2 regions of the Nocardioides sp. P5_E3 genome follow, and region 2 is predicted to be linked to the other one. Evidence: predicted binding sites of a transcription regulator. Region 2 holds the regulator's gene; the other holds the start of a gene.
What was found. Region 2 encodes LexA, which represses DNA repair genes until DNA is damaged. Its sites were predicted from a motif close to TCGAACANNTGTTCGA; they were not measured.
Positions count from the first base shown of each region.

Region 1 (4,711 bases), on a different contig from region 2:
GTCGTGGGATGTCAGGCGGATCGGGTGACTCGGCCTGGTCGGCCTGGTCGGCCGCTGTGGTGCCGTGGCGGTCGCGTCGGTTGTGGTGGCCGTGGGGTGAGGTCCACTCGAACACTCCGGGATCGACCATGCGGTAGCGCCAGGCGGTGTGGGTCTTGAGGCGGTGGTGGAACCGGCAAAGGGCCGCGAGGTTGAGGGTCTGCGTGGGACCGGGCTGCGGTCGGGCCTCGGCTTCGGCGTGGTGGTCGTACTCGTCGACGTGGTCGATGTCGCAGCCGCGGGCCGGTCGGGTGCACCAGGGGAACACGCACGTGCGGTCGCGGAGGATCACCTGCTCCCGGATCCGGTCGGGGACCTCGTACGCGGGTGTCGACAACTGGGCGTTGAGGTCGATGACCGGCTTGACGGTGACCTTCGTGCGCGAGTCGGCGCACCAGTCCCTGACCTGGTCGAGCAGCACCAAGCGCTGGCCCTCCTCCATCCGGCCGGTCGGTCCGAACACCGTGGCCAGGTCGTCGAGGGTGGCGTCGAAGTGGGCGTGCAGGACGACCTCGCGTGCTGCCGGCAGGCGCCGGGGATCAGCGCCCGCCCCGGCGAGGTCGAGCGCCGTCTGAGTGCGGGCGAGGTCACCGAGGGCAGCGGAGCGGCGGGCGTCCAGCGAGGCATCGGAGCCGAGTGCCTTCAGCGACGCGGCGCCGTGGGCGATTGCCCGGTCGAGGTCGAGGGCGTCGGCGATGTCGAGCTCGGCCTCGAGCCGCATCGTGCCGGCGAAGTGCACGTCGTCGTCGTGGATCGTCGCGTGGCGCGGGTCGACGAACAGGTGGCCGTCCTCCGGATCCTGGGTCGGGTCGACCTCGGCGAGGTCGTAGCGCTTGATCGCTTCGGCGACGAGCCGGTCGAGCTGCGCCGGCCCGATGCGACCGGCGACGGCCGCGACCTGAGCGTCCACGAAAGCGGCGGCCTCCCGGGTGAGCGATGGCGTGGTGTGGATGGTGACCTCCGCAACCGAACGCGCCCGCCATGCCGGCACCCGCCCGGTGTGGACCTGCGCCCACAACCGCGGGAGCCGGTGGCGCAGCTCGAGGGCATGCCCGACGAGCCTCTTCGCCGCGACCGTCGACACACCGAGGACCGTGCCGAGCTCGGCGAGGCAGAACTCCGCCACCAGCGGCGCACCCTCACCGGCAATCGGCTCCTCGTGCTCACAGCCCGGCACCGTGAACGCAGCCGCGTCATGGATCGACTCCGGCGGGTGCAGGTCGGCCCACCGGGCCGCCACGACCAGGGGTCGCTGGCCCGAGCGAGCAGGTCGCGAGCGGTGAGGTCGCCGACCTCACCTGCTCCGGGCCTCGCCAGCATTTCGATCGTGTGTTCGATTCTACCGGCGACCACCGACATCGACCACGACTGTGGACGGTTACGGGCCACCCTTTCTCGACCGGTTTCGTGACGGGACTTCGTCCCTCCTCAACCAGCGCGGGCGTCCCTCCTCGACCACCCGGGGCGAGGGTCTCACCCAGCGCAGAGTTGCTACGTCCAGGCCTTCGCGAGCCGCTCGACGATCTCGACGAGCCGGTCGGGTGAGGTGGCGATGTTGAGCCGTACCTGGCCGGTGGTGCCGGGGGCGTAGGACTCCCCCGGGCTGACCTTGACGCGCCCGCGCTCGAGGGCGACGGCCGCGGCGTCGTCGTGGCCGTAGGCGGAGGCGTCGAGCCAGGCGAGGTAGGTCGCCTCGAGCGGGCGCATCCGCACCTCGGGGAGGTGGGCGGCGAGGAGCTCGCCGAGCAGCGCGCGCTGCTGGTCGAGCCGCTCGACGAGGGAGGCGAGCCACGGGTCGCCGAGGTCGTACGCCGCCCGCGCCGCGACGGCACCGACCGGCGAGTGCGAGTCGTTGCGCGACATCGGCTGGTCGGCGAGCAGCCGGCGGTCGGCTGCCGAGGGGACGACGACCTGCGCGCACCGCAGGCCCGCGGTGTTGAACGCCTTGGACGCGGCGACGACCGCGACCGCGTGGTCGTGGGTGCCGTCGATCGAGAGGTAGGAGACGTGCTCGGCGCCCGGCAGGACCAGCGGCGCGTGGATCTCGTCGCTCACGACGCGCGCGCCGTGTCGTACGACGACGTCGCGGATCCCCTCGAGCTCGGCGCGGGTGAACACGCGGCCCCACGGGTTGTGCGGCTGGGTGAGGATCAGCGTCTGCGCCCCGTCGGCGAAGAGGCGGTCGAGCCGGTCGAGGTCGACCTCGGCCCGGGCGGAGGAGGCGGGCACGTCGAGGCGCACCTCCTCGCGACCGGTGATCGTCGCGAGGCCGAACTGGGCGTTGTAGCCCGGGGTCGGGAAGACCACTCCCCCGGGACCGCTGAACACGTCGATCGCGAGCCGCACCCCGGCCGTCACGTCGACCACCGGGTGCACCGCCTCGGGGACCGGCGCCCAGCCGAAGTGCCGCGCCGACCAGGCGGCGTAGGACTGCGCCAGCTCCGGGTCCCAGCCGAAGAGCGGGTAGCCGGTGATCCCGTCGGCGAGCATCCGCTGGACCGCCTCGAGCACCACCGGGTCGACCGCGTAGTCCATCTCCGCGACCCAGGCCGGGATCACGTCGTCCGGGACGCCCCACTTCAGCGGCAGCTTGAGCCGCGCCTCCTCGTCGGTCAGGTCGACGACGGGTCGGCGGTCGGGATCGGTCACGACTTCTCCTCGCTGCGGTCCCACGTGGCGGCGAAGCGCAGGTCGAGGACGTCCCCCGCCCGATCCACGCGAGGTCAGACCTGCTCGCGCGAGGCGACCGCGGCGGCCACCCGATCGATGGCCTCGGCCAGCGGCACCCCGTTGTCCTGGCGACCGTCGCGGTAGCGGAACGACACGGCGCCCGCCTCCACGTCGGCGTCGCCGGCGATCATCATGAAGGGCACCTTGGCGAGCTGCGCGTTGCGGATCTTCTTCTGCATCCGGTCGTCGGACTCGTCGACCTCGACCCGCAGCCCCTGCGCCTTCATCTGCTTCGCGATGTCGAAGAGGTAGTCGTTGTGGCGCTCGGCGATCGGGATGCCCTGGACCTGCACGGGGGCGAGCCAGGGAGGGAAGGCGCCGGCGTAGTGCTCCACGAGCACGCCGATGAACCGCTCGATCGAGCCGAACTTGGCGGAGTGGATCATCACGGGCTGCTGGCGGGTGCCGTCGGCTGCGACGTACTCCAGGTTGAAGCGGTCGACCGCCGGCTGGTTGAAGTCGTACTGGATGGTCGACATCTGCCAGGTGCGACCGATCGCGTCCTTGGCCTGCACCGAGATCTTCGGCCCGTAGAACGCCGCGCCGCCCGGGTCGGGCACGAGGTCGACGCCGAACTTGCGCGCCGCGGTCTCGAGCACCGAGGTCGCGGTCTCCCACTGGTCGTTGGACCCGATGAACTTGTCGGGCTTGGAGTCGTCACGGGTGGACAGCTCGAAGTAGTAGTCGTCGAGGCCGAAGTCGCGCAGCAGCCCGGTGACGAAGGTGAGCAGGTGCTCGACCTCGGCGGGGGCCTGCTCCGGGGTGACGTAGGAGTGCGAGTCGTCCTGGGTCATCGCGCGCACGCGGGTCAGGCCGTGCACGACGCCGGACTTCTCGTAGCGGTAGACCGACCCGAACTCGAAGAACCGCAGCGGGAGCTCGCGGTAGGAGCGCTGCCGCGAGCGGTAGATGAGGTTGTGCATCGGGCAGTTCATCGCCTTGAGGCGGTACTCGGCGTGCTCCATCTCCATCGGCGGGAACATGGTGTCCGCGTAGTAGGGCAGGTGCCCGGAGGTGTGGAACAGCCCGTCCTTGCTGATGTGGGGGGTGCCGACGTAGTCGAAGCCCTCCTCGAGGTGCCGACGGCGGACGTAGTCCTCCATCTCCCGCTTGATCACGCCGCCCTTGGGGTGGAAGACCGCCATGCCGGACCCGATCTCGTCGGGGAACGAGTAGAGGTCGAGCTCGCGACCGAGCTTGCGGTGGTCGCGCCGCTCGGCCTCCTCGATGCGGTGGAGGTGCTCCTCGAGCGCCTCCTTGGTCTCCCAGGCGGTGCCGTAGATGCGCTGGAGCTGCTTGTTCTTCTCGTCACCGCGCCAGTACGCCGCTGCGCTGCGCATCAGCTTGAAGGCGGGGATCCGCTTGGTGGTCGGCAGGTGCGGCCCGCGGCACAGGTCGGACCACTTCGCCTCACCGTTGCGACCGATGTTGTCGTAGATCGTCAGCTCGCCGGCCCCGACCTCGACGGAGGCGCCCTCGGTGTCCGAGGCGCCGGCGCCGCCCTTGAGGCCGATCAGCTCGATCTTGTAGGGCTCGTCCTGGAGCTCCGTCAGCGCGTCGGCGTCGGTGGTGACCCGCCGCTCGAAGCGCTGGTTCTCCTTGATGATCTTGCGCATCGCGGACTCGATCTTGACCAGGTCCTCGGGCACGAACGGGGTCTCGACGTCGAAGTCGTAGTAGAAGCCGTTCTCCACCGGCGGCCCGATGCCGAGCTTCGCCTCCGGCCAGATCTGCTGCACCGCCTGAGCCATCACGTGCGCGGTCGAGTGGCGCAGGATGTCCCGGCCGTCGGGGCTGTCGATCGCCACGCCCTCGACCTCGTCGCCGTCGGCCAGCTCGTAGGCGAGGTCCTTGAGCTGACCCGCCACGCGAGCGGCGACGACGTCGGCGTCGTCACGGAACAGCTCCCAGGCCTTGGTGCCCGTCGTGACCGTGGTCTCCG
Region 1 is NZ_JBFUMR010000008.1:16,851-21,561, reverse strand. It holds gene ACXJKB_RS06635 (HNH endonuclease signature motif containing protein) at 1-1,279, opposite strand, end outside; gene ACXJKB_RS06630 (MalY/PatB family protein) at 1,531-2,688, opposite strand; gene thrS (threonine--tRNA ligase) at 2,763-4,711, opposite strand, start outside.
Region 1: ACXJKB_RS06635 (HNH endonuclease signature motif containing protein) is a predicted target of LexA. The motif match lies at 1,361-1,376, and genes of this name have one in related genera.

Region 2 (4,711 bases):
TGCTCGTGCGGGACGCGGCGCGCGGGTGCCTGTCGGCGTTCCCGCGCGAGTCCGGGGGCGAGGGAGAGGCCGACGCCGGCCGCACCCAGGCCAAGGGCATGGTGCAGGAGGTCTTCGTCAACGCCGAGCGGATGGCGGCCGGCTCCCAGGCTGACGTGCTGTGGTTGGGCGAGGCCCGCGACCGCTTCCCGGCCCGCCTCCACGTCGCGCCCCTGCAGGTGTGGGGCCCGATGCGCGACAAGCTGCTCACCGACAAGACCGTCGTGTTCACCAGCGCGACGCTGATGCTCGGCGGCGAGTTCGGCGCCGTCGCCACCTCGCTCGGCCTCAAGCCCACCGAGCGGGTCGGCCACCAGGTGGCCACCACCGATGCCGACGACGCGCTGCCGTGGAAGGGCATCGACGTCGGCTCGCCCTTCGACTACGGCCAGCAGTCGATCCTCTACGTCGCCCGCCACCTCCCGCAGCCCGGCCGCGACGGCCTCGGCCCTGCGCAGCTCGACGAGATCTGCGACCTCGTCGACGCCCTCGACGGCCGCACGCTCGGACTGTTCTCGTCCCGGCGCGCCGCGGAGACCGCGGCCGAGGCCGTGCGGACGCGCCTGCCCCACCTGACCACGCTCGCGCAGGGCGACGCCCAGCTGCCCGAGCTCGCCAAGCAGTTCGTCGAGGACCCCCACACCTGTCTCTTCGGCACGCTCTCGCTGTGGCAGGGCCTCGACGTCCCGGGCGACACCTGCCAGCTGGTGATCATCGACCGGATCCCGTTCCCGCGGCCCGACGACCCGCTGATGTCCGCGCGCCAGAAGGCCGCCGACCAGGCGGGCGGCAACGGCTTCATGCAGGTCGCCGCCACCCACGCCGCGCTCCTGCTCGCGCAGGGTGCGGGCCGCCTCATCCGCACGACCTCCGACCGCGGCATCGTCGCCGTGCTCGACCCGCGCCTCGAGACCGCGCGCTACGGCCGCTTCCTCAAGGCGTCACTGCCGCCGATGTGGTCGACCACCGACCCGGCGCTCGCGCGGCAGGCGCTCAAGCGGTTGGGGCAGTCCTAGCCAGCCGACTCAGGCCAGCGGCTCGTAGCCGAAGACCTGGTAGTCGCGTCGGTACATCGTGGCCACCAGCGCCCGGAGCTCGTCGGAGGCCTGCCGGTCGCGGCCGCCGGGGGCGGTCTGGTTCTTCGGCGCCGACGGCACGGCGGGCGCGCCGATGCGCTCGCACACCTCGGCGAAGTCGCGGTCGAACGTCTCCAGCCGGCCGACGAAGTCGACCCGGTTGAGGTCGATCATCCGGCTCTGCAGGGTCAGGTGCTGGTCGGTGCCCGGCACGGCGGACAGGTCCTGCACGGCGGTCCAGCGGGCGAACTCCTCGACCACCTGCATCCGCTCGTGGGTTGCGGGGTCGAAGTCGTAGTAGTTGTTGTCGACGACCTTGTCGTGCCACGCGGAGACGAAGCGGTCCAGCGGGTCGCGCACGAAGGCGAAGGTGAAGTAGTCGGCGAAGCTGGCCACGGGGTAGCGGACCCGCATCGCGTGGTCGACGTCCATGCTCACGCCGTGCGTCTCGCAGTGGTGGCGGATGGTGCGCGTCGCGACCTTGGCCACGCGGTACCAGACGAACCGGTGGCTGTGGCTGATGGTGAGGTTGTACGCCAACGGGCTGAGCCACGCGGACGCCTCGCCTGCAGCGGCCAGACGGTCCACCTCGGCCTGTGCGTCCGGGGTCAGCCGGCGCCGGTTGCCCGGACGGGTGCGGAAGAGCTCCGGTGAGGGAGCGTCGGGGCCGGCGGCAGACATCGCCGCGAGGCTACACGGACCGCGCCCTCCCACTCACCCGAACGGGATGCGCCCCCGCAACGACTCCGGGTCGGGCACGGGGGTCTCGGTGGTCTCCTCGATCAGCGCGCGTGCCTTGTCGACGCTGTCCCACACGTTCCACAGCAGCACGCCGCGGACCTGCCCCGACTTCAGGTAGTAGACGACGCCGGTGCCGACCTCGCCGTCCTTCCAGTCCTCCACCATGTCGAGCCGGCTGCTGGTCTCGCCGACCGCCTCGTAGCCGTAGTCGAGGATGTCGGACCAGAAGAAGGGCGTGTAGTCGTACGTCTCGTCGGCGCCGGCCATCACCTTGCCGGCGTGCTCGCCCGACTTCTCGGCGTGGTCGACGTGCTCGACGCGACGGCGCCCGAGGAGGGCGTCGGGGTAGGACGCGACGTCGCCCGCGGCGTACACGTCCGCGTCGCTCGTGCGCAGGTGCTCGTCCACGACGACGCCGTTGTCGACCTCGAGGCCGGCGGCCTCGGCGAGCCCGGTGCGCGGGAGGACGCCGACGCCGATGACGGCTGCGTCGGCGGTGATGGAGGTGCCGTCGCCGAGGCGGATCCGGACGCCGCCGTCGTCCTCCTCGCCACCCTCGACCGAGCCGTGCACGACGGTCACGCCGCGGTCGGCAAAGGCCTTGGTCAGGGTGGCGGCGAGGGCGCGGGGGAACATCTGCTCCTGCACGTCCTCGAGGTCCAGCACGAGGGTGACCTGGACACCGTTCTGCACGAGGGCGGAGGTGATCTCCGAGCCGATGTAGCCACCGCCGATGACCGCGACGTGGCTGCCCTCGGTCGCGACGGCGCGCAGCCGCTGGTAGTCGGCGGCGGTGCGGTAGTAGATGACCCGCGGGCCGGGGTCGACGGAGAGCACGCGGGGCTCGGCGCCGGTGGCGAGCAGCAGCTTGCCGTAGCCGACGCTGCTGCCGTCGGCGAGGCGTACGACGTGGGCGCCGGGGTCGATCCCGGTCACCGTGGTGTCGGTGACCAGGTCGACAGCGTCGTCCTCGTCGAGGTCGCCGGCGAGGGAGGATCCCTCGAGGGTCTCGTCGTCCTTGAGCCAGAGGTCCTTGGTCAGGACGGGCCGGTAGACCGGCTTGTCGGGCTCGGAGCCCAGGACCGCGATGCGCCCGGCCCCGTCCTGCGAACGGATGCCCTTCACGGCGCTCGCCGCAGCGACCCCCGCACCGACGATGACGTAGTCATAGGACTGCTCCACGTTGCTCATGCCGCCATCGTGCACCCTCGCTGGTCGGGGTGTCCCTCGCCGGTCGATCAGAGGCTGCGGAGCACCGCCGTCACGACACCGAGGATCGTCGCGTTGTCGCCCGGGATCGGGTCGTAGGCGTCGTTGTGGGGGAGCAGCCACACGTGGCCGTCCTTGCGCTGGAACGTCTTGACGGTCGCCTCGCCCTCGATCATCGCCGCGACGATCTGGCCGTTGGTGGCGGTCTGCTCCTGACGGATGACGACGTAGTCGCCGTTGCAGATCGCCGCGTCGACCATCGAGTCACCGGAGACCTCGAGGAGGAAGAGGGTGCCCTCGCCGACGAGCTGCTTGGGCAGCGGGAACACGTCGGTGACCTGCTCCTCGGCGAGGATCGGGCCACCGGCGGCGATGCGGCCGACGACCGGGACGTTGGTGGCGACGGGGTTGGCGTCGCCGATGCCGGTCTCGTCGTACGACGGCTCCTCCGAGCTCGACATGCTGCGCCGCGCAGCCATCACCTCGGGCAGGAACACCTCGAGGGCGCGCGGGCGGTTGGGGTCGCGCTTGAGGAAGCCCTTGCCCTCGAGCACGCGGAGCTGGTGGGCGACGCTGGACGACGAGGTGAGGCCGACGGCCTGGCCGATCTCACGCATCGAGGGCGGGTAGCCCTTGGTCTCGATCGAGTCCTTGATCGTGGCGAGCACCCGCTGCTGGCGCGGGGTCAGACCGGTGGCGTCCGGGGGGCCGTCGGGCATCTCGATGACGTTCTTGTCGTCCTGCTTGGCCATGCGTCCTCCACTAGCGTCGACCCCTCCGTCCGCGGCTGGACAGGGAGGATCAGGTGCGCCCACCGTAGACCTCGGAACGCCGCAGGATCAAACACCTGTTCGAAGCCGCGTGTCGCTAGTGTCCGGGCATGTCGACCAGCCAGCTGACCGGCCCGCCGTCCTCCTGCGTCGTGACGGGTGGAGCCCGTGGGATCGGGCGCGGGATCGCGGAGCTCCTGGTCGCTCGCGGGCACCACGTCGTCATCGGCGACGTCGACGGCTGGGCGGCGGCCGCGACGGCGGCGGAGATCGGCGCCGTCGCCGGCCTCGCCCAGGACGTACGCGATCCTGACGCCCACCGCCTCGTGGCGGAGGAGGCCGCGCGACACGGCGTGCTGACCGCGTGGTTCAACAACGCGGGGGTCGGTGACGACGGCTCCCTCGTCGATCTGTCGGAGGAACAGGTGCGCCGGCTCGTCGAGGTCAACCTGCTCGGTACGACGTGGGGCACCCGCGCGGCGCTCGCGGCGTTCGGCTCGGCAGGCGGCGACGTCGTCAACATCGCCTCGCTCGCCGGCCTCGGGCCGGTTCCGGGCTACAGCATGTACGCCGCCACGAAGGCCGCCGTCGTCTCCCTCTCCACCTCCGTCAACGCCGAGGCGCCGCGCGGGGTGGGGGTCCACGCCCTGTGCCCCGACGGGGTCGACACGGCGATGCTCGCCGCCCAGGACCCGGCGGGCCTCGGGTCGCAGCTGGTCCACTCGGGTGGCCCGATCCTCGACGTCTCCGACGTCGCTGCTGCGGCTGTCGCGCTGATCGGATCCCGACGCGTCGTGCGGGCCGTGCCGGGCTGGCGCGGGGGAGTCGTCCGCGGCTCGGCGCTCGCGCCCGGGCTGATGCAGCACGCGGCCGGGC
Region 2 is NZ_JBFUMR010000017.1:26,223-30,933, reverse strand. It holds gene ACXJKB_RS12410 (ATP-dependent DNA helicase) at 1-1,055, shown strand, start outside; gene ACXJKB_RS12405 (sulfotransferase family 2 domain-containing protein) at 1,065-1,796, opposite strand; gene ACXJKB_RS12400 (NAD(P)/FAD-dependent oxidoreductase) at 1,830-3,047, opposite strand; gene lexA (transcriptional repressor LexA) at 3,095-3,817, opposite strand; gene ACXJKB_RS12390 (SDR family NAD(P)-dependent oxidoreductase) at 3,946-4,711, shown strand, end outside.